3 regions of the Lysinibacillus sp. FSL W7-1291 genome follow, and region 1 is predicted to be linked to each of the others. Evidence: riboswitches for the same ligand, from Rfam matches in the RefSeq annotation. Region 1 holds a riboswitch; each other region holds the start of a gene.
What was found. A riboswitch is a leader RNA that binds a small molecule or an ion and turns the genes downstream of it on or off. The one in region 1 is predicted to bind cobalamin.
Positions count from the first base shown of each region.

Region 2: it holds a riboswitch for cobalamin, as region 1 does, so the genes downstream of both, NST76_RS13180 ((2Fe-2S) ferredoxin domain-containing protein) here and cobT (nicotinate-nucleotide--dimethylbenzimidazole phosphoribosyltransferase) in region 1, are expected to answer to the same signal.
Region 3: it holds a riboswitch for cobalamin, as region 1 does, so the genes downstream of both, NST76_RS20295 (hypothetical protein) here and cobT (nicotinate-nucleotide--dimethylbenzimidazole phosphoribosyltransferase) in region 1, are expected to answer to the same signal.

Region 1 covers NZ_CP151994.1:1,190,148-1,201,000, forward strand. Annotated here, with positions in the region: gene miaA (tRNA (adenosine(37)-N6)-dimethylallyltransferase MiaA) at 1-795, shown strand, start outside; gene hfq (RNA chaperone Hfq) at 893-1,123, shown strand; gene NST76_RS05545 (rhodanese-like domain-containing protein) at 1,220-1,522, shown strand; gene NST76_RS05550 (hypothetical protein) at 2,065-2,460, opposite strand; gene NST76_RS05555 (DMT family transporter) at 2,749-3,603, shown strand; cobalamin riboswitch at 3,676-3,852, shown strand; gene cobT (nicotinate-nucleotide--dimethylbenzimidazole phosphoribosyltransferase) at 3,946-5,001, shown strand; gene NST76_RS05565 (trimeric intracellular cation channel family protein) at 5,076-5,681, opposite strand; gene NST76_RS05570 (methionine gamma-lyase family protein) at 6,031-7,284, shown strand; gene NST76_RS05575 (MerR family transcriptional regulator) at 7,439-7,813, shown strand; gene glnA (type I glutamate--ammonia ligase) at 7,869-9,203, shown strand; gene NST76_RS05585 (CotD family spore coat protein) at 9,311-9,619, opposite strand; gene NST76_RS05590 (iron-siderophore ABC transporter substrate-binding protein) at 10,087-10,853, shown strand, end outside.
Region 2 covers NZ_CP151994.1:2,718,331-2,729,183, reverse strand. Annotated here, with positions in the region: gene NST76_RS13205 (S8 family peptidase) at 1-2,957, opposite strand, end outside; gene NST76_RS13200 (ATP-binding cassette domain-containing protein) at 3,331-4,167, opposite strand; gene cbiQ (cobalt ECF transporter T component CbiQ) at 4,164-4,937, opposite strand; gene NST76_RS13190 (energy-coupling factor ABC transporter substrate-binding protein) at 4,944-5,216, opposite strand; gene NST76_RS13185 (energy-coupling factor ABC transporter permease) at 5,220-5,966, opposite strand; cobalamin riboswitch at 6,109-6,294, opposite strand; cobalamin riboswitch at 6,552-6,734, shown strand; gene NST76_RS13180 ((2Fe-2S) ferredoxin domain-containing protein) at 6,881-7,252, shown strand; gene cobJ (precorrin-3B C(17)-methyltransferase) at 7,257-8,924, shown strand; gene NST76_RS13170 (sirohydrochlorin chelatase) at 8,939-9,838, shown strand; gene cobK (precorrin-6A reductase) at 9,835-10,596, shown strand; gene NST76_RS13160 (precorrin-8X methylmutase) at 10,609-10,853, shown strand, end outside.
Region 3 covers NZ_CP151994.1:4,175,334-4,186,186, reverse strand. Annotated here, with positions in the region: gene NST76_RS20315 (C40 family peptidase) at 203-1,336, shown strand; gene ytvI (sporulation integral membrane protein YtvI) at 1,531-2,589, opposite strand; gene NST76_RS20305 (hypothetical protein) at 2,680-3,228, shown strand; gene NST76_RS20300 (glutathione peroxidase) at 3,313-3,858, shown strand; cobalamin riboswitch at 3,958-4,158, shown strand; gene NST76_RS20295 (hypothetical protein) at 4,311-4,868, shown strand; gene NST76_RS20290 (ABC transporter substrate-binding protein) at 4,852-5,802, shown strand; gene NST76_RS20285 (tyrosine-protein phosphatase) at 5,945-6,712, shown strand; gene NST76_RS20280 (MATE family efflux transporter) at 6,863-8,218, shown strand; gene NST76_RS20275 (putative RNA methyltransferase) at 8,221-9,054, shown strand; gene NST76_RS20270 (1-acyl-sn-glycerol-3-phosphate acyltransferase) at 9,134-9,736, shown strand; gene NST76_RS20265 (low molecular weight protein-tyrosine-phosphatase) at 9,795-10,256, shown strand; gene NST76_RS20260 (YebC/PmpR family DNA-binding transcriptional regulator) at 10,457-10,853, shown strand, end outside.

The sequences.
Region 1 (10,853 bases):
GTCATTAATGGCGACTCCATGCAAATTTATAAAGGACTCGATATTGGGACTGCTAAAATTAAGGAAGAAGAGATGGAGGGCGTACCACACCATCTACTCAGTTTTTTAGAGCCGACAGAATCTTTTTCAGTAGCGGATTATCAAAAATTAGTCCGAGCAAAAATTGCAGAAATCCAATCTCGACAAAAATTACCCATTATAGTAGGTGGCTCAGGCTTATATGTACAAGCGGTCCTCTATGATTTCCAATTTACTGATGAGAAAGTTGATGAGGAAGCACGAAAAGCCTACTATGATGAATTAGCAAAGCTTGGCCCTGAGGCAATGCATGATAAATTAAAACAACTAGACCCTCAAACAGCGGAGACGATTCATCCAAACAATACGCGTCGTGTCATTCGTGCATTAGAAATGCTGGAATTAAGCGGTGTATCCAAAGCAGCTGAAGCACAAAACCGAGGGGAAGTACCTCTCTATAAGCATGTCATTTTGGGGTTAGGTCAAAATATGACCCGTGAAGTGCTTTATGACCGCATTAACCGTCGTGTTGATTTAATGATGGACAATGGCCTTTTAGAAGAAGTCAAAGGTTTATGGCAGCAAAATATTCGAAATGTGCAGTCCATACAAGCAATTGGCTATAAGGAATTGTATGATTATTTGGATGACAAATGTACCCTCGAAGAAGCTATTGATAGCTTAAAACAAAATTCACGCCGCTATGCAAAAAGACAACTTACCTATTTTCGCAATAAAATGGATGTCCATTTTATTACGACGGATGAACAATTATAATAATTAAGAAAAATTTCTAAAAATTACTAATTGATAAATTGGTAGAACATGCTACTATAGGAGTGAAGAGGTAGAAAGTTAGTGGGGAGGCTATTTGATGAAATCAATCAACTTGCAAGATACGTTCTTGAACCAACTACGTAAAAACAGTGTTTTTGTAACTGTATTTCTGTTAAATGGATTTCAGTTAAAAGGGACTGTGAAATCATATGACAATTTTACAGTTTTATTAATGGATGCTGAAAATAAGCAGCACCTAATCTACAAGCACGCCATTTCTACATTCGTTCCAGCAAAACAAATAGAGTTTTTAGAGACAGAAGGATAAAAAATTGTTAAACAGCTTGTGTTCACCACACTGGCTGTTTTTTTTGTTACAAGCTATAATGTAAGTGGAATTTGAAATTTTGGAGGAAAAAAGTTCATGAAATCAATGGAAACAACACAATTACTAGAACGATTAGATGCAAATGAGGACCTATATATTATTGATGTACGTGAAGAGGATGAAGTAGCACACGGCATGATTCCTGGTGCCAAGCACATTGCCCTTGGGACAATCCCGGAACGTTTAGAGGAATTAGACGTAGAAAAGCCATATATTGTTGTTTGTAAGGCTGGTGCTCGTTCTGCTAATGCATGTGCTTATTTAGAAGCGCAAGGATTTGATGTAACAAATCTTGAAGGCGGCATGCTAGCTTACGATGGAGAATTAGAATTTAAATAAATGACATAATGAAAAATAAAACCATCCATAGCATTTTTGTGACAGGTGAAAATGGATTTCCGTTGCAGGCTACTTGCTTTCCTGGTAGCGAGCGCCGAGCCGCTTCCTCTGCTACCGCTCCGTTTAGAGGCTCGCCTGTCTCACTATCCCACGGGAGTCAAGTAGCCTTCCATTCCAATGCATAAAAATGGTACCTTTTTAGCAAAGGTGTTCACTACTCTTTATGGAGGGGTGTTGTTACTTACCACTTCTTCACATTGAAAATAAAGGGCTATCCTTTCTCTCATCAGACAAATAATGGGCTATTTTGTTCACTACGGTTCGTATGAAAGAGAAGGAAAAGCCACTTTTACATATGGTTGATTGGAGTGGAGCCTGTGTCACTCCTAGGGGATTTAGCGTCACAGAGGGGACCTTGGAGCGAACGCAGTGAGTGAAGCGGCTCATCATCGGACGCCCCCTGAAAGGACGCTGGAACGGAAATCAACCTCTCGCTTTTCAAAGTGGCTGTTTCTATCATTGACATCACCTTTTTTATATACTTATTTTCGGAGTGTGTTCATGATGAGGCTGAAATTTTTTTCAAAGTTAATATACGGATTCACATTTTTTTGCCCACGAACCTTTAAAGCATAACTGGAAAAATTTAAACCAGCACCATATATTTGTAAAGCACCATTCGCAAGATCCCCCTTTTGAAGAAGTTCAAGACCATCTTTTAAGAAATTTTCACTCTCATCGAAGTGACATTCCGTCATGTATTTATCCCCGCTATAATATAACTTCAAATTTTCGATGATTATATTCGCTGTTTCGTTACTTATACTAGCATCGACATTCATTAATAACTGATTGATTGGTTTCACTAACTGAGCGTAGTGACTATCATAATTTTCACAAGTCTCCGCAATGGCATTTCTCAATTCTCTTGCATTCATCCTAACTCCTCCTCAAAGAAAATTTATGACCTACCTTACATTGTACATACTCATAATAGTATGAAGGGATTAGTGATCCCTTTCTTTATAAAACTTACTCTTTAATTTTCAGAAATATGTTACAATTAAGTAGGTGAAGGAGGGATTTTGTATGTTTCGTTCAATAGCACCCCCAACAATGTCTTTACAGTAGAATCTACTGTTTAGGCATACAATAACAGTTTGCTCATTTTCAATAGATTCTACTGTATAGGTTAATACTTTATACGTAGAAAGTAGGAATTTGTAATGAGCGGAAAATTAGCATTTGTATTATCCATGATTATTTTTGGAGCAGTTGGTGTTTTTGCCAAGTATATTCCGTTAACTTCAAGTGAAATTGCTTTTTGGATGAGTTTAATAGGTGCTTGTTTTTTAGTAGTGATTTTTATTTATAAAAAGGGGAATTTTTCGAAATTAGAGATTATAAAAAATAAGTGGAAATTAATACTTTCTAGTATCGCCTTGTGTGGGAACTGGATTTTTTTATTTCAGGCTTATAAAGCAACAACGATTGCCAATGCTGCATTGAGTTATTATTTTGCACCAGTACTCGTTATCTGCTTATCTCCAATTATTTTAAAAGAGAAGCTAGTTGGCAGAAAAATAATGTATGTCTGTGTGGCTCTTATCGGACTATATTTGATTGTCCAAAGTCAAGGCACTGGGGACAGTGAGCATTTTATAGGCATTGTCTACGGTCTTATCGCGGCATGCTTTTACACAGCGCTAACATTGACAAATAAATTTATATGCGGCTTAAAGGAACCAGAAAATACAATGATTCAACTTTCTTTAGCAGCATTTTTCCTTAGCTTCTATCTACTTGGAACTACAGGATTTCAGGTCATGAAAATCAGTTTTGAGTCAGTCCTATTCTTAATTACATTAGGCATTGTCCATGCAGGGGTTGGATTTTTATTGTTCTTTTTAGGCATGTCACAGTTAAAAGGACAAAGTATAGCCATTCTTAGCTATATTGATCCACTGACATCATTAGTAATTTCCACGATGATTATAGGTGAAAAAATGACGCTTCTACAAATAATAGGAGCGGTCCTATTATTAGGCTCAACATTGCTAAGCGAAATAGAAAAAGAATAGGTAACCGAAGAAATGGTACAAGGCGAGTATTCTAATATTGACAGAAAAAATACGCTGTCGTAGATTATAAATAGTTTAATAAAAGCATTAGGTGCCCAATAGGGAGAATAGGGAATAAAGTGAAAAACTTTAGCGGACCCGCCACTGTATAAGGGAGTGTCATCGTAAATGCCACTAGCGAATCGCTGGGAAGGCACGATGATATGTTGAGCTTGAGCCAGGAGACCTGCCTACTTGCTTCGGAAGTATATAGATGATGGAAAAGTCTGTAGTTTATTTGTCATGACAATAAACTACAGACTTTTTATTTTGTCTTCATGTAGAACGAGAGGAGAAACAATAATGCAATTATTACAAGACACGATTCAAAATATCCAAGAGGCTGATATGAATAGTATGGACCAAGCTAGAAAGCGAATTGATGCGCTTTGTAAGCCCCCAGGTAGCTTGGGGAAACTAGAATCACTTGCCGTACAGCTTTCAGGCATAACAGGACAATTATATCCAATGGTCGATAAAAAAGTGATGATTGTCTGTGCAGCAGATCATGGCGTTTGTGAGGAAGGCATAACAACGAATCCACAAGATGTTACGGTCTTTCAAACATTAAATTTTCCTAAGGGAGGTACAGGCGTTTGTGCGATTGCGGGCATTACCAATGCAAAGGTAGTAACAGTAGATGTTGGGGTAAAAGAAGATATTCCGCTTGATGCAGGTGTTATCATTCATAAAATTAAACATGGCACAGATAACATGGCACAGGGCCCTGCTATGTCAAGAGAAGAGGCTATTCAATCCATTGAAGTGGGGATTCATGTGGCAACAGATGAAATCACAAAAGGAGCCAACCTACTTGGAACAGGTGAAATGGGCATTGGTAATACAACGCCGAGCACTGCCATATTAGCTGCTTTGACTGGCTATGACCCTATTGAAATAACAGGGTTTGGCGCAGGAGTTGGTCAAGGAGGGATTGCTCATAAAGCAGCAGTAATTGAAAAAGCAATTACTCTCAACAACCCCAATCCTAACGATATCATTGATGTTCTAGCTAAAGTTGGAGGGCTAGAGATAGGGGCTATGGCTGGTATCATGCTGGCTGCCGCAAGTCACCGAAAACCTGTTATTATTGATGGTTTTATTTCGACTATTGCTGCGCTTATTGCTTATCAAATTGAACCGAAAGTAAAAGACTTTATCATACCTTCCCATGCTTCAGAGGAACCAGGGGCTAAAATTGCCGCATCATTACTTGGTGTAGAGCCAATGCTGCATATGAACATGCGATTAGGCGAAGGCTCTGGTGCTGCTCTAGCCTTTCCTCTTTTAGATGCCGCTTGTTCTATGATGAAAAATATGGTGACATTAGAAGAAGCCATGAATCTTTTGGCTAAATAGTTACTGAATAACAAATAAGCGCAAATAGTTAATGAACTCTTTGCGCTTATTCATTTTTTTATCAATTACAGTATCTATGCCCGATTCAACTTACGCAAAGGCAAACGCCACTTCATCATATAGGAAAGAATGCGTAATGCTGTAATCACTGCAAATAATACATAAAGGAAAATGTCTCCAGTCAAAACTTCAAATCCGATAACAAGCCCTGCGAGAGCAGCCCAAACACCATAGACTTCATCACGGAGAACTAGCGGCTTCCGTCTAGCTAATAAATCTCGCACAATACCACCACCTGAACCTGTTAAAACAGCAGCTACAACGACTGCGCTAATTGGCATATCTAGCTTCACTGCATAGAGTGCACCTTGAATAGCGAATGCGGATAAGCCAATGGCATCTGTGAAGTTGCCCCAACGATGCCAATGCTGAATCAGATGATGCGGGAAGATAAAAAATATCGTAATCGCAGCTAGTGCAATTTGAAACATCATATCCTGTCCCCATAAGGTTGTGACAGGCAGTCCGATGAGTAAATTTCGAATAGCTCCTCCACCAAAAGCAGTGACAATACCGAGTATATATACACCGAATAAATCGTATTCTTCTTCCATGGCAATGATTGCCCCAGAAATAGCAAAGGCAATTGTTCCAATAATACTAAAAACCTCCCAAGCCATCCCTTTCACCCCTTCTATCAATAAATGAACTTCTTTTTTAAAAGTTAAAAGACTTTTTTTGACGTAACAGAATCTATGAATTTAATAGCCAAAATCAGTCATTACATACGCTTCTTGAAGTAAGTCCGCACATTAGCTTAGCGTAAAATTCGCTTAGAAACAATAGGCAAGTTTTGCAGGGGTTCATACAAATTGATAAGATGTTATTGAAATAAAGAAAAACATTCGTCAAAAGCGTTGATATACCAGTAGTTATTTAGGGAATTCTAGAATGAGTGAAGTCAATTTAGAGAGTCGATAGATCTTACTGATTGAAATGCGGGACAATTGTGAAATGGAGAAGAAAAGAATGACGTTTACATCTAATTTATCAGCACAAACGCTATCCTTAGCGTCAAAAATAGAGGAGCAAGTTCGACCCTATCATGCAAAGGTAGAAGAAATGGCGTTTTATAATCAACAGAAGGTGCTAGCAGCATTTCGCAAGCATCAAGTAAGTGACTATCATTTACATCCATCCAATGGCTATGGCTATGACGATGAGGGACGCGATAATTTAGAGCGTGTTTATGCGGAAGTTTTTGGGGCGGAGGCTGCCATTGTACGACCACAAATTATTTCAGGAACACATGCAATCACGCTTAGTCTATTCGGTGTCCTTCGTCCTGGTGATGAGCTGCTTTATATTTCTGGTCAGCCATATGACACATTGCAATCCATTGTCGATGGTGGTAACAAAGATACCGGTTCACTGAAAGATTATAAAATAGGCTATCGACATGTGGATTTAGTGGAAAATAAAGCAATTGATTGGGTAGGTGTAGAAGCAGCCATTACTACGCAAACAAAAATGATTGCCATTCAACGTTCGAAAGGCTATGCGACACGTCCATCCTTTACGATTGCAGAAATTGCTGATATGTGCGCAAAGGTGCGCAAATTAGCCCCACATGCCGTTATTTTTGTAGATAACTGCTATGGTGAGTTCGTAGAGGCGAAGGAACCAACAGAGGTTGGTGCTGATTTAATGGCAGGCTCACTCATTAAAAACCCTGGTGGAGGATTGGCGAAAATTGGTGGCTATATTGCTGGCCGTGCAGATTTAGTAGAGAAATGTGCGTATCGTATGACATCTCCAGGTATTGGGGCAGAGGCAGGGGCAACATTAAATACATTAGGAGATTTTTATCAAGGATTTTTCCTAGCCCCACATGTCGTATCACAAGCCTTAAAAGGTGCGATCTTTACAGCAGCTATGCTGGAGGAAATCGGAATGAGCACTTCTCCAAGCTATGATGCAAATCGTACGGATTTAATCCAATCCGTTTCCTTCCAAACTGCACAGCAGATGATTGCCTTCTGTCGTGAAATACAAGCCAATTCTCCAATAAATGCCCATTATGCTCCAGAACCAGCTTATATGCCTGGTTATGAAGATGATGTCATTATGGCTGCGGGAACATTTATTCAAGGCTCCAGCATTGAGCTGACAGCAGATGGTCCAATCCGTCCACCATATACAGCCTTTATCCAGGGTGGACTAACATATGAACATGTTAAATTTGCTATTTGTAGTGCTGTTCAAGCCATTCAAAAAAAGTAATATGAAAATAAATAAACCTTAAATTTGAATAGTTTTTTACAATTTTCTATCGGATTGAAAAAAATAACGCCTTACATGTTAGGAAACCTCACATGGTTGGTTGACAGTGAAAAAATTTCGTTATATGATAAGCGGGTATTGGAGGAGGACTTAAATGAGTCGTGAAATTAGACGAACTATGCCGTTATTATCAATGAGTATTGTGATGCAATTAACTGAACTCTCGGCACGACAAATTCGTTATTATGAAGAACACCATTTAATTGAGCCGCACCGAACAGAAGGCAATCGTCGAATGTTTTCATTAAATGACGTCGACACATTGCTTGAAATTAAAGACTACTTAGAGCAGGGTATGAATATGGCGAAGATTAAAAAATTATTTGCTAAAAAGAAAGATCCTGTTGCTACAGATGAACAAGATTTAAGTGATTCAGAATTACGCCAAATCATGCGCGAAGAAATGCGTCAAGCTCAGCGCATGCAAAAATCATCCATCCGACGAGGGGATTTATCTCGATTCTATTAATAAATAGGGTAGGGTAAACATAAAAGCTAGACAAATTATAGGAGTGTGGAAAACTGTGGGTAAATACACAAAAGAGGACATTAAACGTCTCATCGAAGAAAAAAACGTAAGCTTTATTCGTTTACAATTTACAGATATTCTTGGCACAATCAAAAATGTTGAGATTCCTGTAAGTCAATTAGACAAAGCATTAGAAAACAAAATGATGTTTGATGGCTCATCTATTGAAGGTTTCGTTCGAATCGAAGAATCTGATATGTATTTATATCCTGATCTTGATACTTTCGTAGTATTCCCTTGGACTTCTGAAAAAGGGAAAGTGGCACGTCTCATTTGTGACGTATACACTGCGAAAGGCGAACCATTTGCTGGTGACCCACGTAACAACCTAAAACGTATTCTTAAAAAAATGGAAGATATGGGCTTCTCAAGCTTCAATTTAGGGCCTGAGCCAGAATTCTTCTTATTCAAATTAGATGCAAAAGGCGAACCAACGTTAGAAGTAAATGACCATGGTGGTTACTTCGACTTAGCTCCAACAGATCTTGGTGAAAACTGCCGCCGTGATATCGTATTAGAGCTAGAAGAAATGGGCTTTGAAATTGAAGCATCTCACCATGAAGTAGCTCCAGGACAACACGAAATTGACTTTAAATATGCCGATGCTGTTACAGCTTGTGATAACATTCAAACTTTCAAATTAGTTGTTAAAACAATTGCACGTAAACATGGCTTGCACGCTACATTTATGCCAAAACCATTATTTGGTGAAGCAGGCTCTGGTATGCACTTTAACGTGTCACTATTTAAAGGTAAAGAAAATGCATTCTATGATGAAGCTACAGAATTAGGTCTTTCTGAAACAGCTATGCAATTCATGGCGGGTGTTCTTGCACATGTACAAGGTTTCACAGCTGTAACAAATCCAACAGTAAACTCTTATAAACGTCTAGTACCTGGTTATGAAGCACCATGTTATGTAGCATGGTCTGCGCAAAACCGTTCACCACTAATTCGTATCCCATCAGCACGTGGACTTTCAACTCGTGTAGAAGTACGTTCTGTGGACCCTTCAGCAAACCCATATTTAGCAATGGCTGTTATTTTAGAGGCAGGTCTTGAAGGTATTCGTCAAAACTTAACGCCACCAGCAGCTATTAATCGCAATATCTATGTGATGTCGGAAGAAGAGCGTCAAGCTAATGGTATTGAAAACTTACCAGCAGCACTTGATGATGCTTTAACATTACTTGCTAAAGATAAAGTAGCGCAAGCAGCTTTAGGTGAGCATATTTACGCAAACTTTAAAGAAGCAAAAGAAATCGAGTTCGATATGTACCGTACAACCGTTCATCAATGGGAACGCGATCAATATTTAAAAATGTACTAAGAATTAATAAAAATAAAAAAACGAGTGCCTCTTCACTTGGAAGGTACTCGTTTTTTTGTCTATAGTTCCAGAACATGATAGGGCAGCATGGCACCCCATCGTTATTGTTAACGGCCCATATGTTTACGATGGTGTGGCATATGACAAGGGTTAGGTGGCATACCGCACATTGTATGTGTTTCACAGCATTCATTAACAACAGACTCTGTGCATGGGAAATAGTATTGATGATCAATCATATGTTTATTTACTGTTGTGACATGTGCTGGTTGTACATGTGGAACAACCGTATGGATATAATTTGTGCGAACATATTGCTCTGGTGGTAAAAATTGTGGTGGATCAAATTGCGTTGGCATTGTTTGTGGCGGACAGCAGTGTGGACCTTTTGCCGGATGGCGTCTTCGTTGAAACATGTTATTACCTCCTGTTTTGATAAGTTGTAGTTCATTATTAAGATATGAGATATACGTCGATAGGGTCTATTTATTTGCCTATTATTGAATAGGTAAATCTAACAAGTCGCTGAAATGGTAGAAAATCTATAGCTGGTTAGATACATATTGGGTGAAAGAAGCAGCTACTGAAAGCCTCTCCCAACATCAAAATGACATTGCTTAGAGCTATTGTTTTAAATAAATGCCATGAATTTTAGTCAATTATCTATTACACCTCAGCATCATTGCGACGAAATTTTCATAATAAATACAAAAATCCTACACCTTCTAAACTATATGGGAGGGAGCTGTAGGCTAATCAAGATAAAAAATTATTAAAAAAGTATGTTTTTTGAAAAAAAAGATATTGTCAATAAAACGGTCGTACAGTATACTCTTTAATTGATAATGAATATCATTATTGATTATATTTTAGGAGGAAATGTATGTCGAAATTATCACTACGCAATAAAAATGTTTCTATTCTTTTTGCGCTATTCTTAACATTCTCACTTTTATTGGTGGGATGTGGAGATAAAGCATCGAACGGTAGTAGTTCACAAGAAAATGACAAAGCAGAAGAAAGTAACACAGAAGAATCTTCTAGCCGTGAGATTACACATGCTATGGGCACTACCACAATTGAAGGTACACCTACAAAAATCGTTACGCTATACCAAGGGGCTACAGATGTAGCAGTAGCGATGGGCATTAAACCAGTGGGGGCAGTAGAATCTTGGGCTGAAGCACCTTTTTATAATTATTTGAAAAAAGATTTAGATGGCGTTGCGATTGTTGGACAAGAAACGCAACCTAATCTTGAAGAAATTGCAAAACTTAAACCAGATTTAATCATTGCATCGAAAGTGCGTCATGAGGAAATTTATGATCAGTTATCACAAATTGCACCGACAGTTGCTCATGAAACGGTTTTTGATTTCAAGGGAACAGCTGAAATGATGGGTCAAGCAATGGATCAGGAAGAAAAGGTGAAAGAGTTACTAGGAGATTGGGATACACGAGTTGCTGATTTCCAAACAAAAATTCAAGAGAAGCTTGGCGATAAATGGCCATTCCATGTTTCTGTTGTTAACTTCAGAGCAGACCATGCACGTATTTATGTAACAGGATATGCAGGTTCTATATTGTCAGAGCTTGGCTTCCAAGGTCCTAAAAATTTAACAGATGACTCATTGGAAATCGTGAAGCTAAC
Region 2 (10,853 bases), 1.5 Mb from region 1:
AATGGAATTTCTGTTTCCATTTCTTTCGGATCAATTTTCTTATTGCCGTTCGTATCTTCTATAATAGAGCCAGCAAATTTTAACTCTTTTTGAAGCTCTTTTGGTAGTTGAGCTAATTGTTCATTTGTAAATGGGGTAGAAGAAAGAAGCAGACTCATCACTTCATCATTGCCTTCTTGCTTATAGTAGTAATAATCTACATCATCTTGATAAATAAGATGGTCTTTATAAGTCGTACCTGGCTGAACTTTCAGCGCTTTTGCTTCCTCATGATTGTCTGGATTGTAATCTGCTGGAATATCACCGATTTTTTTTGTTTTCAACGTATAAGGTTCAGCAGATCGTTCTCCAGCATTGACAACAGCGACCACATAGGTTTTATCCTTTTTCAATGGGATGACCTTTGCATCATTTTCATTTCCAGTCGAACCAAGCAGTAGTGCTAGTAATCCAAGGTCATTTGTTAAGGAAGAAACAGGGATTAATTCCTTTGCTTCCTCATCATATTCAAATACGGTACCAGCAGGCTTTTGGTTCATCCCTTTGATAAAGCTGAAACTATAAAGGGCATCTTCCTTCGTTTTAAATAAGAAATAATCCTCATCATAGTCTGTTTGGAAATAAGCTTTCTTATTTTCACCAATTTCAAAGCGTATAGCCTGTTTTATAATCGGCTCAACATTTTCTAGATTCCCTGACGCCGTTGGATTCATTAGCATACCCATTAGGCTGTCAATTTCATTGCGTTTTTTAGTTTTACTTGGTGTAATCGGTAATTGTCCCTCTGGCATTCCTTCTTCTAACATGGCTTCATTTAGCGGTAGCCCATCTTCGTCTGGTGGAAGGGTAACCACTTCACCTTTTAATGTGTAAGGAATCATCGATTCACTAACCGTTTCTTCTTTTTCAATACCACCACTAAAGAACATTTCCATAGAAAACTCACTATTACTGTCATTAGAGACACTTAAAACATATTCCTGATCCGGTACAGCATCGATAATCATGCTAACTGCTTCACCTTTCGCTGTACCATTTGCTGTTTGCATAGGATAGGCTTGTTCTTCCTCGCTGTCATCAATTTTAGCTTGCTCAGCTTCTTCTGGTGGTATCGGCTGAAAGTCATCCTTAAGATAAAGCTCCATAGAGGCTGTGACACCTGGAATACCCGACAGGTCGAATTGTAATGTCGTTGGTTCTTTTACAGAGAATGTGAAATAATCTTGATCTCGTTGTTGATCTTTTGACAGAAGGGTATAGTTTTTGCCTGCCGTACTATAAGGGAACTTATTTATCGGCGCCATAGTAGATTTATCTAATGTATCAATTGGCAAGCTCTTCGTCGTTTGTGCTGTAAACGTGTAAGTAGATTTGCCTTTTAAGCTATAGCTACCATTATGATCTTTGACAGCAATTAAAAGCGTCCCTTTTTGATCTGCTTTAAATAAATAACCTTCTTTTTTTCCTACGCGAACATCATTGACATGAATCGGCTCTACTTCACCCTTATGATTATTTGGGTAGAAATATAAATCAAAGGCATAATCATATTTGTTTGCACCTTTTAATGTTAGCTGAGCATATTCATTTGCGTCTAAATCGACTTTATACCATTTCTTTTCATCTTGCTGCTCGAAAGCGCCGTGTTCGATATTTAACGTATTTTTAGCAAGAACTTTAGCGTTTTGTATGCGTTCTTCTTTCGACTCTGAATAGTGTTTAGGTAGTTTATTTAAATCGAATTGCAATGCTTTGACTGGATCGATTAGTCCATGACCGTAGGTAAGATCATAGCCTTTCGCTCCTAAATCTTGTGCCGTCATTTCCAAAATTGCCTCTATTTCATGCGGCTTTAAATGTGGATATTTTGATTTAAGAAGAGAGGCGACGCCTGCCACTACAGGTGATGCCATGGATGTACCACTGAATTTGACGAAGGATGATCCTTTTTTGTCATCATGAACGGTACTATAAATTTCTTCACCTGGTGCAACAACATCAACGGACGGTCCGTAATTTGAATAGCTTGATAGTTTGTTGCGCTCATTCGTTGAACCTACACTAATAACACCCTCATAAGAAGCAGGGAAGGAGTATTCATCTGTTGATTCATTGCCCGCGGCTGCCACAATTGTAATACCACTGTCAACGGCTTTCTGAACAGCTTCTTTCATCAGTGGAGATTCCCCGTAGCCTCCTAGACTCATATTAATGACGTCAACACCCTGTTCAATAGCATACAAAATGCCTTGTGCAATAATGAAATCATTTGCACCTTCTTTGCCATTAAATACGTCAATGGGTAGTAGCTTCGCTTTCGGATTCACACCGTGTCCGCCTATGCCATTATCTTTAGCTGCGGCGATAATACCAGCTACATGTGTTCCGTGATCACCTGGATAAGTAGTATTCGCTGGTGCTGCTGCATTATAGGGTGGGAGTACTTGAGATTTTAGATCGGGGTGTTTAAAATCTACACCAGAATCAATGACAGCGACTGTCACATCATGCTCACCCGCTAATTCTAGTGCCTCATCCATTTGCAGTAGGTTTAAATGATACATCTCTTGTTTCTTTGGATCGACTTCTGTTTGAAAAGAGCGATACACATAGCTAGGAGATACACTTGTAATGCCATCTTGCTTTAGATAGTAAGCAACTGCTTTTTCTATTGATACGCCTTTATTCAGTTGTACCACATCATAGCCTAATGAAGGAATGGAGCGGATGACTTTGGAGCCAATGTTTTTATGTACATTTTTATCAAGTCCTGAATGCTTGATAACAATTTTATCCTTACTCATCCATTTTTCTTCATTCTGCTCTGTTTGTTTCATACTACTTGCCAGTACATTCTTGGCTTTATGCTGAGGTACTTCAGCAAAGGCAGAAGCAGCTGGAACCATTAGTGTAGCGGATGCTACAATAGCGACTGATTTTTTAAACAAACTTTTCAATTGTTATCTCTCCTTGGTGTTATAAATTAAGTCTCGACTCTATTAATACGGATAAAGATTAGAAAAGTTTCGTAAAGGAGGAAAATTTTTCACTATTTTTTCCTTCGAATTGTCTAAAGTTTTTTGTTTTACAACTAAATTAGTAGAAAGCCTCTATTCAGCTGATGGACTTCCAAGTATTGCACGCTTCGTTCTTTTACGTTTATCCAATATGTTTTTGGCATGCCAAACCATCAAAGACATCGCAACGAATTTGAAGTATCGCTAACATAAATCGAATCTTTTGATTTCGTAGTAGTTTACTAATTTTTGAATATGAAAGAAAATAAAAAATGATAAAGCCATCGAGAGAGAATTTCTCGATGACTTTTGTCTACAATTGTTCTATTAATTGTTGTAATTCATACTTGGAGCGGGGGGGTGTAATGTTTTCCTGCAATAGCTTCTTTTTTTGTAATGTCATGAACATATCAAAAACCCATGGACGTTCGAGATGTGCACGTTGCAGCAATTCTTCTTCATAAAACAACTCGATCGGGTCTCCGTTATAAATGATATTCCCTGCCTCCATGACAATGATTTGATCCGCCCATTCATAAGCAAGGGGAATGTCATGGGTAGCAAGTAAAATGGTTCTTTCGCCGTCTTCTAATTTACCTAGGTACTGTAGAACTTGGGTAGCATAATAATTGTCAAGGCCTGCTGTTGGCTCATCTAATAAGAGGACAGAGGGCTCCATCGCTAAAACACCTGCCATCGCCACACGCTTTTTCTGACCTACGCTTAGAAAGTGAATAGGTTTTTCGAGTAAATCGCCTATTTCCGTTTGCGCAACAGCCCATGCTATTTTTTCTTCGATTTTTTCGGTAGACCAGCCAAGATTTAGTGGTCCAAATGCGATATCTTGCTTGACAGTACCTGAAAAAAGTTGATGATCCGCATCTTGAAAAACAATGCCAACTTGCTGGCGAAGTGCCTTTAAAGCTTTTCGACTATATTGAAGCTCGTTGCCATCAAAAACAATCGTCCCAGCTGACGGTTGTAAAATACCATTAAGATGCTGAAACAATGTTGATTTTCCAGCGCCATTATGACCAAGGATGGCAATTTTTTTTCCTTTTGGAATGTGTAAAGTAATGTCTGACAATGCCTTCGTACCATCTGCATAGGCATAGGACAAGCGGTTTAGTTCAAAATAGAATGCTGTCATGAGAAGTACCCTCCATATACAATGAGGAATAGGAACAGTGTCGCTATGCCTAGCCAATTTTTCTTGCTATAGGAGCCCATCTCTTGCCAGTAGACGGCTTCGCCACCCCGTGACTGCATGGCATTATTAAGCTCACGACTACGCTGAAACATTTCAGCAAATAGCGCCACAATAAGCATGGATACGGAGCGTAGCCATTGCATTGGAGAATGATAGCCAAGACGCGCTTGCTGGGCAAGATGTATTCTGTACATGCTTTCTAAAAATATAAAAATAAAACGATAGGTTAGTTCAATAAGCTCAACCAATAAAGAGGGCAGCCGCCATTGTCGGAGCACATAGCAAATCCCTTGTACGGATGTGGTCAAAATTAAAAAGTATAAACAACTACTACTGCCAAGGACAATAAAGAACAATTGTTGGGCGGACAGGGCACTTGCTTTTCCGATGAAAATTGTCCAATTCATCCACGTAAAAGACCACAGATGGGCAGGTAATACATGAGTTGCTGGTGTGATTGACAGCAAGATGGATACAAGACTTGTTAGTAAGAAAAATCCAGGTAGCAATAATAACTTAACATAGTAGGTAAGCGGAATTTTTGCACCTAAAATGATAAAAGTACTCATTACAAAAAATGTAATGAGTGAAAGTCGTTCATCTCTCATGATGAGCGTTACGAGAAGTAGACCAATTGAAAATATCATTTTTTCTAGCGGATGAACGGACGCTAGCTTATTAAGATACGCATACTTATCAATGAGTAACATAACGGGTTAACCTTCTTTATGCTTGCCGCGCATATAGCCGATGAAGTAGCCAATAAAACCAGCTCCAATAGCTGCCTGTAGCACGAATAATAAGCTTTCAATTTCACCACTTGGTGGCTCCCATAAGCTTTCAAACCACGGTTCATATTCTGCATTGATTTCGCCAATGGCTGCTTCTGCCTCTCCATCAGCACCACCAAATTCTGCACCTTTTTGTATAAACAATGGGATGATAGCTAACAGCACAACAATCGCTAATAGTAATAAATTTCGTTTCATCTACTAATGTGCCTCCTTTGTTGAGAAAACACGCAACATTTTTAATTCGCTGACATTGTACTTTTTCAAGAAATTCATCACAATGACCGTTAAAATTCCTTCACTCACCGCTAACGGAATTTGAGTTAAGGCAAAAATACCTGCGAACTTTGTAAACGATGCCATAAAGCCGCCAACCTCTGAAGGGAAGGCTAATGCTAACTGTACAGAAGTCACAACATATGTACCTAAGTCACCAAGCATCGCAGCAAAAAAAACAGCTAGTGAAAATGACAACCCTATTTTTTGAGCCCCTTTAAAGACAAAGTAAGCAATAAATGGGCCTACAATCGCCATAGAGAAGGCGTTCGCTCCTAAAGTGGTAATCCCACCATGTGCTAATAATAAAGATTGGAATAATAAAACAATCGTTCCGATGACACTCATAGCTAGAGGTCCGAATAAAACCGTTCCAAGTCCAACACCAGTTGGGTGGGAGCAACTACCTGTAACCGAAGGGATTTTTAACGCCGACAGCACAAAAGCAAAGGCTCCTGAAAGACCTAAAAGCATTTTGGTTTCAGGGTTTTCTTCAATTGTTTTGCGAATGGAGCGCAATCCTAGAATAATAAATGGGATAGAGATGACCCACCAAAAAATAGCCCATTCGATTGGTAAAAAACCTTCCATGATATGCATAGCAAAGGCACGTTTTGGCACGAGTAAAAAGGCCAATAAAAAATAACTAAGTTTCCACCATGAAAATTTCAAAAGCTTTCCTCCTTACTAATAGATTTTTAGAATGTAGCGTGCGTAAATAAAAAAGCACTTCTCCGTTGTTGGAAAAGTGCATAGCTAAAAAAGCAAATAACATTCTCATCTGCTAAGCCGCACACCTATCCTCGTAGGCTGAAACGATCACATATTTTTCGGCAGGTCTCCTGGCTCTAGTTCAACACTTTATAGGTCTTCCCATCCGTTGGACAGTGACATGTTCTATAAAGCTCCCTAATACAGTGGCGGGACCGCGCCGGACTCAAACCGGCTTCCCTTTTAAGCAAAATGATAAGTATTTTACACCGAAAAAACATTAAGTTGTGAGATTTCACGACAAAGTGTAACATGATTTTCCATAAATATGCTATACTTTTTTTAAAAATATTTTCAATTGAAGGTCAATAGAGAAGATTCTGATAACTACTGAATTGTCATAAATAAGGAGATATTATAATTTTTATACCTGGTCTACACACAAAATTGATAAAATTGTCATAAATTTTTATAGAAATATTGAAATTTTAAAATAATGAGATATGATAGAGACAGTTTTCTATTCTATAAAGAAGATAATAAATTTCATATAAAACGTCGATAAGTGCTCGAATAACTCGAGATAATAGGGAAATTGGTGAAAATCCAATACAGCCCCCGCTACTGTAATAGCTGATGAAATCGCAAAGCCACTGGTGCAAACTTGGGAAGGTGCGATAGTAAAATGAAGCTTAAGTCAGGAAACCTGCTTATTTGATTGTGCATGCAAACTTTTCGGAGGGAGAAGTTGAAGCAAGAGCGAGTACCTGCATTTTATTTTATTCGTTTTTATTTGGCTTCTACAAAACCTTTACTCTTCGTAATTAGAGTAAAGGTTTTTCTTTTTCCAGAAAGCAAATGAGGGGAGACAGAAGATGACAACATGGAATTTAGAGGGGATGAAAACACATCTCTTTATTTGTAATGGTAGTAGCTGCATGAACAAAGGTGGGGAGGAAATTACCCTAGCTATTCGAGAAGAAATACAACAGCAAGCACTTGATCAAGAGATACATACAACAAGAACGCGCTGTAATGGACGATGCAAGGATGCTTGTGTGGTCATCGCCTATCCGCAAGGGAATTGGTATCGTGTACCATCAACAGAGCATGCTAGAACACTTGTACAAGATTTACATCATGAATCCTTATACAAAGAACATGTCTTTACACTTCGTGAAGGTACATTACAGCGTACAGCACAAACGACAGCCATTAAAGGGATCGAAAAGGTGAAAGAGGGGTAACAACATGGCGCAAAAAGGAAAAATTTTCGTAGTGGGCTTTGGACCTGGAGACTTTAAGCATATTACGACACGGGCGGTAGAGGCATTACAACAAAGTGATATGATCATAGGCTACAAAACCTACGTGGAGTTGATTCAAGATTTAGTCAGTGCGAAGTCGATTGTCAGTACTGGAATGACCGAAGAGGTGTCCCGTGCGCAGGAAGCGGTTCGCCAAGCAGAGGCTGGAAGCATTGTCTCAGTCATTTCAAGTGGTGATGCGGGTGTCTATGGTATGGCGGGATTAGTGTATGAGGTATTGATTGAGCTAGGCTGGACAGAAGCAACGGGGATTGAGGTAGAAATTGTCCCTGGTATTTCTGCCATCAATTCATGTGCTAGCTTACTTGGTGCCCCGATTATGCATGATGCCTGTACGATTAGTTTAAGTGACCATCTAACACCATGGAATTTAATTGCCAAGCGCGTCGAGGCAGCCGCTATGGCGGATTTTGTAATCGCTTTATACAACCCAAAAAGCGGTCGCCGAACAAGACAAATTGTCGAAGCACAGCGCATTCTCTTAGAATATCGTTCGCCTGACACACCAGTAGGACTTGTGAAAAGTGCTTACCGCGATCGTCAAGAAGTGACGATGACAACATTAGCCGAAATGCTGGAGCATGACATTGGAATGCTGACGACAGTCATTATTGGTAATTCGTCGACATTTTTCTATGACAATAAAATGATTACACCACGTGGCTATCAACGTAAATATACATTGGGTGAAGAAAAACAACCCTTACGTCCACATCAACGTTTACGTGAAGAAAATGAACCTTGGGCAATGAACCAAGAGACAGGGACTGCACGACAAGACTTTACAGCAGATCCTAATGCAGGGCGTTTTAATAAACCCAGTGTAGCCGCTACGCCAAAGTCAAAAAAAACAGCACTTGAAATGGCTACAGCGGCACTCGCAATGGTGAAAGGAACAAGTGCAGTCAAAGTAACGCCGAAACTTGTACAGCAAAAAATAGAATCCATTTTTGAATTAGCTGTAAGCCCAGGAGTGGTGAATAAGTTTTTCACACCTCAGCAAATGATGACGTTAGCAGAGGTCGTTGGGGAAGAGGGGACGATGGAATATACACCAGACCATCAAATCCATTTGAAAATCCCAACGACTGCCCCTGAACGTATTACGGAGAAATTACAGGAAGTAGGCTTTTTATTAGCGCCGATTGGTGATGTGCTATCCTTGAAGGCTTGTGATTTTTGCTATGGTGAAAAGGCCGATTCGATTCCCTATGCAGAAGAAATACAACAAAAATTAGGTGGAATGTCTTTGCCGAAAACATTAAATATCGGTTTTAACGGCTGTGGTATGGCCTGTTACAGGGCTGTATTTGATGATATTGGTATTGTCTATCGCAAAAGTAAATTTGATGTCTTTATTGGGGCGAAGCCAGTTGGTCGTACGGCCCATGCAGCACAGCCTGTTGTAGAAGGGTTGGAGCCTGAACAACTGATTCCACTAATTACAGATATTATTGAAGAATATAAAGCAAATGCTCACCCAAATGAACGTTTATTTAAATATTTTAAACGTGTGAAAAAGATATTGCATTTTACGTATCAAGATATGTCTTCCAAAATAAAAGTAGAGCCAGCTCCGTGCGGCGACTAGTGAGGAGAAAAGAGATGAAAGCTATTTTATTTGTCGGCCATGGGAGCCGTTTAGCAGCAGGAAATGATGAGGTACGTACATTTATTGAACAAATGACACCGCGTATTGATGCACAATTTTTAGTGGAAACATGTTTCCTAGAATTTGCTTCACCGAACATCGAAGAAGGCATTACGAATTGTGTGAAGAAAGGGGCTACAGAGGTTCATGTAATTCCGATTATTTTACTTCATGCAGGCCATTCAAAGCTGCATATTCCAGCAGAGATCGAGCATGCGCGTGAGCATTATCCGAACATTACATTTACCTATGGTCAAACCATTGGCATTCATGATGAAATATTTACGATTTTACAAGATCGTCTAGCGGAAATTGGTTTTCATTCAGAACAAGAGCAACAAGATACAGCCATTTTATTGATTGCACGAGGTGGCAGTGATCCATCTGCAAATGGTGATTTTTATAAAATTACACGACTTTTATGGGAAAAATTACCTGTTAAATATGTGGAAAGTGCATTTATGGGCGTAACAGATCCACGTGTTGAAGAAGGTATTGAACGCTGTGTTAAATTAGGTGCGAAAAAAATCATCATGCTCCCATACTTTTTATTCACAGGTATTTTAATGGAACGTATGAATGATATGTGTGTGAAGTTTAATGAACAATATCCAGATTGTACTGTTCAAATTGCCAATTATTTTGGCTACCATGAACGTTTACAAAATGTTTTATTAGAGCGTATTGAACAAGCGATAAATGGTACATCTACAGGCATGCAAGATTTAGAAAATTATCGTGCCTATGCGGCAGTTCATGGACATGCCCATCATCACCATCATCATGATCACGATCATGGACACGACCACCATCACGACCATGACCACCACCATGAAGAGGAGCCAGTAAAATGATTTTCATGTTAGCAGGGACGAGTGATGCAAGGGATCTAGCCCTTGCCCTGCAAAGCGCAGGACATGCGGTAACAGCTACCGTCGTGACTGATTCGGCAGCCTCTAGTCTTGCTGACGTTGGCCTACCACATTTAATAGGTCGACTGACAGCTGAGGAAATGGCAGCCATCATAACAGAGCAAGGCTATCAAATGGTGGTTGATGCCTCTCATCCATTTGCTGAGGAAGCTTCTAAAAATGCAATGGCAGCGGCCGAACAGGCACAAGTTCCTTATATTCGCTATGAGCGTGCCCATGAACACTATGCGCATCCTCTCATTACAATAGTGAAGGATTATGAGGAGGCAGCCCAATTAGCGGCAGAAAAGCGTGGTGTCATCATGCTGACAACAGGCAGCAAAACACTTGCTACTTTTACAAAGGTTTTACAAGGCTTAGAAAATACGAGAGTAATTGCTCGCATGCTTCCGCGACTGGACAATATGGAAAAATGTGAGGCACTTGGTGTGGCACAACGAGATATTGTAGCTATTCAAGGTCCGTTTTCAAAGGAATTAAATGAAGCATTGTTTCGTCAATATGGAGTAACTTTGATGATCACCAAAGAAAGCGGTAAAGTTGGCTCAGTTGATGAGAAGCTTGAGGCAGCTCTTGCCTGTCATATTGAAACGATTCTTATTGCAAGACCAACCATTCAATATGGCCAACAATATTCAACATTTGAAGAAATATTACAGGCTGTACAACATACACTTTAGGAGGCATTATCCATGGATTTTAAAACAGATTTCAAACCATTAACGGTAGACCCAGATAAAATTTACGATTATAGTTTCTCGATTATTGCAGAGGAAATGGGCGATCATGATTTTTCAGAGGACGAGTGGAAGATTGTGCGCCGTATTATCCATGCTTCGGCGGATTTTGAGCTAGGTCGCAGTGTCATCATTACACCTGATGCAATTGAAGCGGGGATTAAGTCCATTCTTGCCGGACGACATGTCATTGCAGATGT
Region 3 (10,853 bases), 1.6 Mb from region 1:
AGTTTTCTTGCAAATATTACAGAAATATTTCGAGTTTTACTAATGTATTAAATAGACATGAAATAGTATAAAAGTTATGCCGAAAATGCTAAACTTTAAAAGGCTAAAATAAATATAAGAACATTTGATTAAAATAGAATCGTTCAAGTGATTACATAGAATATCTAGAGCGAAATTGACAGATGAAGGGGAATGAAAATCAGTGGGTAAGCGCAATAAATGGCGTAAGTCGATGGTGCTAGCATTAGCACTAGCTGGCGGCTTATTATTTAATACAATTCAACCAACAGAAGTACATGCCGAAGAAACTTCTCAACAAATGATTGAGAAAAAGGCTGAAATTGATGCACAAGTTAAAAAATTACAAGAAGAATTAACAAAGTTACAACAAGAGATCGACGCAAAGGTGAAAATATTTAAACAGGTACAAGCTGATATTAAAGAAGTGGATGCTAGTATTGTTGAAACACAAAAACGTATCGAGCAACGTTCTAAAATTTTAAGTGAGCGTATGGCTGCATACCAAGCACAAGATAATACTGTAGGCGTTTATTTAAATGTCGTTCTTGAAGCAAAAAGCTTTGCCGATTTAATGGATCGTGTCGTAGCGGTCAAAACATTAATGGATGCTGACCAAGAATTGGTAGATCAACAGGAAGCAGATAAAGCAAGCTTAGAGCAACAAAAAGCTATATTAGATGAAAAACAAAAAGAGCTTCAAAAGCAATTCCAAGAGCTTCAACAAAAGGAAAGCGAAATGGAAGTGAAAAAGGCTGAAAATGAAGCGAAATCACTTGCATTAAAAGCTCAAATTGCAACGAAACAAGAAGAAGAACGTTTAGAGGCAGAGCGTAAAGCAGCTGAAGAAGAAGCAGCCCGTTTACGTGCGCTACAAGCAGCAACTCCAGTTGTACAAGCAACTCAAAATAATGATGGCGGCGTGCCACAAAAAATTGTTATGGGCTCAGGAGCTGGTACGGCTTCTTCAGGAGATGCTATTTCAACAGCTAAACAATTCCTAGGACGTCCATATGTCTGGGGTGGTAGTAACCCATCGACAGGCTTTGACTGTTCAGGTCTTGTACAGTGGTCATACAAACAAGCAGGTGTTTCTTTACCACGTACAGCATCACAGCAGTATTTAGCAACTCAACGTATCTCAGCAAGTGAAGCACGTGTTGGAGACTTAGTATTCTTCAGCTATGGTTCTGGTGTAGCTCACGTAGGTATTTACTTAGGGAACAACACAATGATCGATGCTCAAAACAATGGTATCGTAATTGAATCACTTGATTGGTGGAATCAATACTTAGTAGGCTTTGGTCGTATTCAATAAGCCTCTATATTTAATAGACGATTGACATGATGAAAAGGTCATCTTTGTAGAGAAAAAATATACAAAGATGACCTTTTTTATTTTGCTTTAGTGTTCATCTACCTCCTTTGTCGAGGAGAGATGAACACTTATTTTGCATTTCCAGTGGTTTAAGAGGAGCATTAGAGGTAAGCTCGAAGCGTAATGACTTTGCATTAAATTTTAAAATTTAGCTTAATGACACCTGTCTCTTTTAAGGCAATAAAGAAAATGATAACAAATGGGCCAACGAGTAAACCGATGATACCAAATAACTGTAGACCAATGAACATGGCAATTAATGTTGGCAAAGTGGATAAGCCAATGTGGTCGCCCATTAGTTTAGGCTCGACGACACGACGAATAATAAGTAAAATAGCAGCTAAGATGAATAATTTTACAGCGATAGCTGTGTTTCCCATTAATAGATGGTATAGTCCCCATGGGGCTAATATAATAATGGACCCTAGGAAAGGAACGATATCTATTAACCAAATAATAATGGTCATCGTAACTGCATATTTCGGTTGGATTAATAGTAATCCAATAAGTGTGACGCCACCTATGATAAAGCTTACAAATAAGTGTGCCTTCATATAACCGAATGTTGCATCTTTTAAACGATTTAAGATGATTTTTATTTTCTTTGCTGTGTTAGGCTTTAAATATTTATAAGTGATTTCCTTTAATTTGGGCAAATCAAGCATAAATAGGAATAAAGCAATCATATAAACGAGAAGACTGATAAATAGGCTTGGAATCTCTGAAAAGAATGCTGAAACTTTGTTATAATTAAAGAAGCTTAAAAAGGATTCTTCAACTTTCTTTATGAAATCCATAGTGGTTTTTTGAAGCGAAGCACTTACTTCAGGTGGAAAGTCCTCTGTGTATTTAGAAATATTTTCTTGCATATGAAGCCACATATCTGATAGCTTGGAAATATAATAGGGAGCTTGCTTTGACAATATAATTATTTGCGACATAATTTGTGTAATGGATATATAGCAAATAATAGAGATAACAATAACACTCACTATGTATATAAAAGCAACTACAATTTTCCTTGACATTTTCCATCGCCTTTTAAAGAACATAACAATGGGTTCTAAGAAAAATGCACTGACACCAGCAAGTATTATAGGCATGGATACAGGGATTACAAAATAGGCAGCTACAAGTAGAGAAAGAATCACAATCAATCGGAAAATCATTTTCCTAGCATTAAATTTATTCATAAACTCACCTTCTTTGAGAAAAAAATTAAGTTAAGTGTACCATAAATCAAATTTTATTACGTTCTGAAACAATAAAGGTAGGGATAAATTATGGAGAAAGAGATTTTGCAACTTTTTAATAATCTAACAGAGCATGACCGCGATATTGAATCTTACGAGGAACTAATAAAAATTCTGCAGGAACCCGTAGATTGGACATATGCAGTCTGGGAACAGCTTGTACAAGCACTTACATACAAAGATGGTCATGCACGTGCACGTGCTGCACAAATTTTATGCGCCTTAGCCGCAAAAAGTGACCCAGAAGAAAGGGTATTGGAGGATTTTTTAAAGATTTGGGCTGTGACTTATGATGAACGATCCGTTACAGCTCGAAATGCATTACAAGCTATTTGGAAAATTGGGCTAGCAGGTCAAGTACAAAGTGACTTAGTGGTGTCTTATTTAGCAAAGAGATTTCAAACTTGTTTAGATGAGAAGCATCCGACTCACATTCGCCATGATATTATTGTATCTTTTAAAAAGCTATATGACGAGACAAGTGACATAAAGTTATTAGACATTGCCCATCGTTTAATTAATGAAGAGCAGGACGTTAAATCTAAACAGAAGTATAAGTCAGCCATCCGTTCAACGTAACGAGATGGTGTTTTTTGTGCAAATTATTTGGTAAATTATTGAATAGTCAACTATAATAAATGAAAAAATAAAAGGGGTTAAGACATGAGCATTTATAATTATTTAGTACGAAAACCTAATGGTGAAATTTTATCCATGGAAACATATCGTGGAAAAACGATGCTAATTGTCAATACGGCGAATCAATGCCGATTTACATATCAATTTGATGACTTACAAAAAATGTATGATAAATATGGGAAAGATAATTTTGTCGTTCTAGGATTTCCTTGCGATCAATTTGGTCATCAAAATCCTGAAGATGGCGAGGAGACTACGCATCTTTGTAAAGTGAATTATGGCGTTACCTTCCCAATTTTTGAGCTTGTACAAGTAAATGGAGAGACTACCCACCCATTATTCAATTATTTAAAACATGAAGTGGATTTTCGAGAGTTTGGCAAGGCGAGCATGCAGGAAAAAATGCTTGCTGAGGCAATTGTTCAACTTGCCCCTAACTTTTTAGATGGTCGTAATATTCGCTGGAACTTTACAAAGTTTTTAGTAGATGCTAACGGCAAGACCGTTGCACGCTTTGAACCAACAGATTCACAACTTGATATTGAACAGGCAATTGAAACTATACTATAAAACAGTTTTGTTTATCTTATTCTTTAGAAATGGTGACGATCCATTCAAAGCACAGCTATTTTTTCCTATTAATATATGATAAACTGCTTTACAAGTGAATTATTCTTGCAGAATAAAGGTGCTAACAAGCATAATCGGGAATTCGGTGAAAAACCGAAGCTGTTTCCGCAACTGTAAGTACAGCTAGTATAAAGGTTTACCACTGTCTTAACAGAGATGGGAAGGTACTTTATCACACATTCGTTTTTTATGTAATGAACTGTACAAGCCAGGAGACCGACCTTTGTTTGAACGTATAAAAACTTCTCGGAAGCTAGGAGGATATACGGCAAATACATAGGCTATGTCATGTTAATTTGGCCATTATTATGTTATTTTCGTCGTTCCTTTGCGTAAAGGAGCGGCGTTTTTTTATGCAAGAATTTTCATAATGAAAAGTGGGGGGATCGCAAGTGAAAAAAGATGCACGTTATTCTTGTTATCCATTTATGCGTGAAAAAGCTTCGACGGTTGATTTTGAGATTCGAACAGACAGTCTGACTACGCATTTGGGAGTTGCTTTAGCTGCAGTTAAGAAAGAGGATGTACAAGCTGTTGTAGAAGATTTAATGATTATTTTACCTATGGCCTACCATGTCAATGGCTCGGTTCGTGGAAAACTAGCTGTAACAGAAGAGGATCTTGCTTGGTTAAGTGAGCGCTATGATTTTTATGTTCGTCATGTGAAGGAAGAGATACAAAACTTTGTCTTACCTCAAGGTACAGAGGCTGCCGCTGCTCTACATCTTTGCCGTAGTGAAGCAAAAAAATCATATCGTACATTACACAAAGTATCGGAAGAACGAGAGGTTCCAGCTATTCTTTTTGATTATTTAGGCCTATTAGCCAATGTGTGCTTCGTTATGGCTGTCTTTATGAATCAACAAGCAGGGATAGCTGAAATATCATTTATTAGTAAATCATATCCGATGAAAAAGAAAAAGGAGAATAATAATGAAGAAATTATTTAATGTTCAATGGCTAACAGTACTCTTCCTTGCAATGATTTTAGCAGGTTGTGGTACTTCAGTAGATACTAAAAATAAAGACGCTTCACAGGATACACAACAAACAGAGCAAACAAACTACAAAGTGACAGATGATCGCGGTGTAGAAATAGAGTTTAAAGAAGTACCAAAAACAGTTGTATCATTGCAACCAAGTAATACAGAAATTTTATTTGCTCTAGGTGTTGGTGATAAAATCGTAGGAGCAACTGAGTATGATACTTACCCAGAGGAAGCACAGAAAATTGAACGGGTTTCTGATTCTGTGAATTTTAACAGTGAACGAATCATAGCGTTGAAGCCAGATGTTGTTATAGCTTATACGATTGGTGATAAGGAAGCAATGAAACCACTTGAAGATGCTGGAATCAAAGTGTTTGTTATTCAATCAGCAGCTACATTCGATGATGTTTATGGTGACATCGAACAGATCGCAGCTGTAATGGGTGTTGCAGATAAAGGAAATGAAGTAAACGAAGAGATTAAAGCGAAATTAGCTGACGTTAAAGCAAAGGTGAAGGAAGTAAAAGCACCGAAAAATGTTTATTTAGAAATTAGTCCTAAGCCCGATATTTATACAGCAGGCTCTGGTACTTTCCAGCAAGAAATACTAGATGCAGCCAATGTTAAGAATGTTTTTTCTGACTTGAGCAGCTGGGCACAAGTTTCTGAGGAAGATGTCATAGTGAAAAACCCAGATGTTATTTTAACGACAGTAAACTACACAGAGGATCCAATAGGTGAAATACTTGCACGTGATGGATGGAATACAGTGACAGCAGTTCAAAATAAAGCAGTACAGACTCTTGATACAGATATCTCTAATCGACCTGGCCCACGTATTGGGGAAGCCGTAGAACTAGTAGCAAAGGCTGTCTATCCAGAGTTATTTAAATAAGAAACCATTCAAGGCTAGCTGTATACTGACAGCTAGCCATTTTTATGTGGGTTGTTATTTCCTAGTGTGAAAATTGGAATTAATTGAGTTAGTTCTATAAAATAAAAGTAAGAGTGCTCGATAATTTTAGGAGGTGTAGTAATTGGAACAGTTAGAGACAAAGATAATTCCATTTGAGGCAGTTTATAATTTTCGAGATATGGGGGGATATAGGACAAGGGATGGGCGCATTGTCAAGAACGGTTTATTTTACCGCTCAGCGGCTCTTGGGAAAATGACGTTGGCGGATAAAGAGCTATTTGAAACATTAGGGATTAAAACCATTTTTGATTATCGTGATAATAATGAGGCACACCATAATCCTAACCCTATGTTCTCACACGCTCAATATATTCAAATACCAGCGAAGGGCAATCATACATTTGAAATGCCTACAAATGCTGGTGGTAGAGATTTTTATAAAGCAGTAAGCCCCGAAATGTTCCGAGATTTTTATGCACAGATGCCGTTTAATAATCCTTCTTTTAAAGAGTTAATGAAAACCATACAAAATCCTGACAATTTGGGTCTTGTCCACCATTGTGCAGTTGGTAAGGATCGCACAGGTATAGGGGGAGCTCTTATTTTGCTAGCCTTAGATGTACCTGAGGAGACGATTATGGAAGACTATTTAAACACGAATATCCATTTACGTCCAATGGTAGACAGAATGGCACAGGCTATTCAACATCAATATAATGAGCAAGAATTACAGCAATTCTATGCATTAATGTCTGCTCGAGAAGACTATTTACAAGCAGCATTGGATGCTATGGATTACCATTATGGCTCAAAGACTAAGTTTTTAGAGCAGGAGTTTGGCCTAACTATTGCTAGACGAGAGCAATTGCAAGCTTATTGCTTAACATAACAATGACCCCTTTCACATATCTGTGTGAGAGGGATTTTTTATGTGGAAGCGCTGTCTTCCTATAAACCTCTTTACAGTCTGAAAATTTATGATAAGATACAATAGATTTTTAAGAAAAATATAGGAGAAGTGAAAGTATTGGCAGAGACAATGAAAGAGACAAATAAGTTAAGTCTATTCCATTTAACATGGCCTATTTTCTTAGAAGTATTTCTATTTATGTTAATGGGATTAGCCGATACTTTTATGCTCAGTGCTTTATCAGATAATGCTGTATCCGGAGTAGGTGCAGCCAATCAATATATCCATATTGCGATCTTGATTCTTGAAGTGGTAGGGAATGGTGCATCCATTGTCGTTTCACAGTATTTAGGTTCAAGACGTTTTTTTGAAGCAGCGAAAATATCGGCTTTAGCTGTCACAATGAATTTGGTTGTTGGACTGTTAATGAGTATTCTATTTTTCTTCTTTGCAAAACATTTAATGACTATGATGAACTTGCAGGGAGAAGTACTTCACTATGCACAAAGTTATTTAGTTATCATCGGGAGTTTTATTTTTCTACAGGCTATTATTAATGCACTTGCTGCAATAATTCGTGTACATGGTTGGACGAAGCAAACGATGTATGTATCACTTGGCATGAATATCTTGCATGTTGTGCTAAACTATGGTCTGATTTTTGGGAATTTAGGTTTACCAGAGCTTGGTGTAAAAGGAGCGGCTATTTCTTCGGTCATTAGTCGAGGATTAGCTGTACTAGTGTTTTTCTGGTTGCTCTATCAAGTGATGGAAGTACGCGTGAAGCTACACTATTATTTTGATTATTCTAAGGAATATGTAAGGAAAATATTAAACATTGGTTTACCTTCTGCCTTTGAACAGGTACTTTATCAGTTTTGTCAGATTGTCTTTTTATATTATGCGACATATTTAGGAGCAGAAACACTGGCAGCACGACAATATGCTATGAATATTTCGATGTTTACGTATTTATTTGCGATTGCCATTGGTACAGGAACAGCTATTATTATCGGACGTCATGTGGGGGCAGGGAAGAAGGATGAGGCATACCATCAACTATGGATAAGTGTCCGTGCGGCATTTGTTTTTACGATTATTATGGTTGCAGTCGTTACGATTTTCCGCAAACCACTCATGCATGTTTTTACCGATAATCCAGATGTCATTACTATTGGAGCATCCGTGTTAGCCCTCAGTATTTTGCTAGAGACTGGCCGTACAATGAATATCGTTGTCATTAACTCTTTACGTGCTTCTGGAGATGCCAGATTTCCTGTGAAGATTGGTTTTCTATCGATGGTTTGTATGAGTCTTCCGCTTGGTTATTTATTTGTATTTATATTGGATTGGGGCTTGGTTGGAATATGGCTAGCTATTTCAGCAGATGAATGGGTACGTGCAATTATCGTATACTTTAGATGGAAAAGCCGTAAATGGGAGCGATTTGCCCTCGTTTCACTGAATGAACAGAAGGAGGCATAGAAATGGGAGCATTATCTAAACGTGCGATAGCGGCAGCATTAATGGAGCAATCTATCACACTTTTTGCTTGTCCTGTATGTCAGCAATCGATGCATGTCTATGAGCAGGGAAGATTGGTTTGTCCTGCTAACCATTCTTTTGATATAGCTAAGCAGGGCTATGTCAACATGCTGACACATAGCGCTGCTTCTAAATATAGCAAAAGTCTTTTTGAATCTCGTAAGGCAGTGATTGATAGTGGGATTTATGATGCTGTAGAAGAAAAAATTAGTAAGCTTATAGCCTCTGCAAAAACAGTGCTTGATACTGGCTGTGGAGAAGGATCACATTTAGCTCGTATTATGACAGACATAGACAATGGCATCGGTGTTGGTATCGATATAGCAAAAGAGGGCATATTGGCAGCAACACGTCATTATCCACAACAAATTTGGTGTGTAGGTGATTTAGCCAAAAGTCCATTTGCGCAAGAAAGCTTTGATGCAATATTAAATATTTTATCGCCCGCAAATTATGAGGAATTTAAGCGTCTTCTTGCCCCAGATGGCTGTCTTGTAAAGGTTGTACCACAAAGCGGCTATTTACAGGAACTGCGTGCCCAATTATATGCAGATTCGAGCAAGGAAACATACTCTAATGAACAAATTGTTGCCCGTTTTAAAGATAGCTTTAGTGAAGTTATAGTAGAACGTGTAACCTATACTTTACCGCTTGCAGAAGAGCTTGTGCCGGCGTTATTAGAGATGACACCGATGGGCTGGCATAAAAAAGAGGAAACGGCCATTGTATTAAATGAAATTACGATTGATGTAGATCTATTAGTAGGGAAAGTTTAAGAGGGCCACCTGCAATTGCAGTATACTGGTCTTTTCGATTACAATGGGAATAACTATTGAATAAGGTAGGAATGTAACAGTGTATAAATTAGCAGCTAATGTTGTCAAAGTAATATTAAAATTAATGGGTTCAAAGGCTCGTGTATATGGAGAAGAAAACTTGCCAAAAGATGGTGGGTATATTATAGCTTGTACACATACAGGCTACGTTGATATTTTAAACCTTGGTGTAGCCATGTACCCTCGTGAAATTCACTTTATGGCGAAGAAGCAATTATTTGAAATGAAAGGGCTTGGCTGGCTTATTGAGCGTTTAAATGCCTTTCCGGTGGATCGTGATAATCCTGGACCAAGCGTGATTAAAATTCCTTCACAGTTATTGAAAGAAGGTAAAATTGTAGGGATTTTTCCCTCTGGTACTCGTAGCTCAGAAGGAACGGATTTGAAGCAAGGAGCGATTACGATTGCACAGCTAGCAAAGGCGCAAATTGTTCCAGCTGCATATGTTGGCGCGCGTAATGCTGGCGATGTAATGAAGCGTGGCAAAGGCTACTTAATCTATGGTGAGCCATTTTATGTAACAGGGAAAGGGAAAGAAGGTCGTGAGCAATTTACACAACATCTTGAACATGAGCTAATTTCTTTAACGGAAGAATTACAAAAACGTATTGCAGTCAAATAAAGAGAAGCGGCACTCAGAGTCACATAGATTTTGAGTGCTTTGTTGTAGGAGGAGAAACATGATTCGAGTACTTTTCGTTTGCTTAGGTAATATTTGTCGCTCTCCCATGGCAGAAGCCGTCATGCGAGAGTTAGTAGAAAAAGAGCATTTAGGAGATAAAATTGAAGTGGATTCTGCTGCCACAAGTTCATGGCATATTGGTGAACCTCCACATCAAGGTACATTGGATAAGCTTAGAGAAAATGGTATTTCCACAACAGGCATGCAAGGTCGACAATTACAAAGGGCTGATTTTGAAAAATTCGCTTATATTATCGGTATGGATGAAAGCAATATTCGCAATATCCGAACGATGCTAGGCGATCCGCGCTCACCAAAGATTTTTCGTTTTCTAGATTTAACGGAACATCGCAAAGACGTCCCTGATCCATATTATACGGGTGATTTTCAAGAAACCTATGATTTAGTGCAAGAAGGCTGTCAGGCATTACTAGCAAAAATAAAACAAGAGCTGTTGTAAAGTGACACTAAAAAACGAAAATTTTAACAGCTATTTCTTCAGAAAATATTAGCTTAAACATTGGTATATATAGCTTTGTAAGCATCATTGTGTTATTATTTGCAGAGTAAAGATACGATAAGTATTTAATTACCATTTACAGATGTGCAACTGCGTATCTATCATTTTTATAAACTTATATTTGAAAGAGAGTGGAAACAATGGGTCGTAAGTGGAACAACATTAAAGAAAAGAAAGCGTCTAAAGATCAAAGCACAAGCCGTATTAATGCAAAATTCGGGCGAGAAATTTATGTGGCAGCTAAATCAGGCGAACCAGATCCAGAGTCAAACCGTGCACTTAAAGTAGTGCTCGAACGCGCAAAAACATACAGTGTTCCAAAACATATTATAGAAAAAGCCATCGATAAAGCAAAAGGTGGCGGCGATGAAAACTTTGATGAATTACGTTATGAAGGCTTTGGACCAGCCGGCACAATGATTATTGTGGATGCTTTAACAAACAATGTGAATCGTACAGCATCAGATGTTCGTGCGGCATTTGGTAAAAATAACGGGAACATGGGTGTCAGTGGATCTGTCGCTTATATGTTCGATT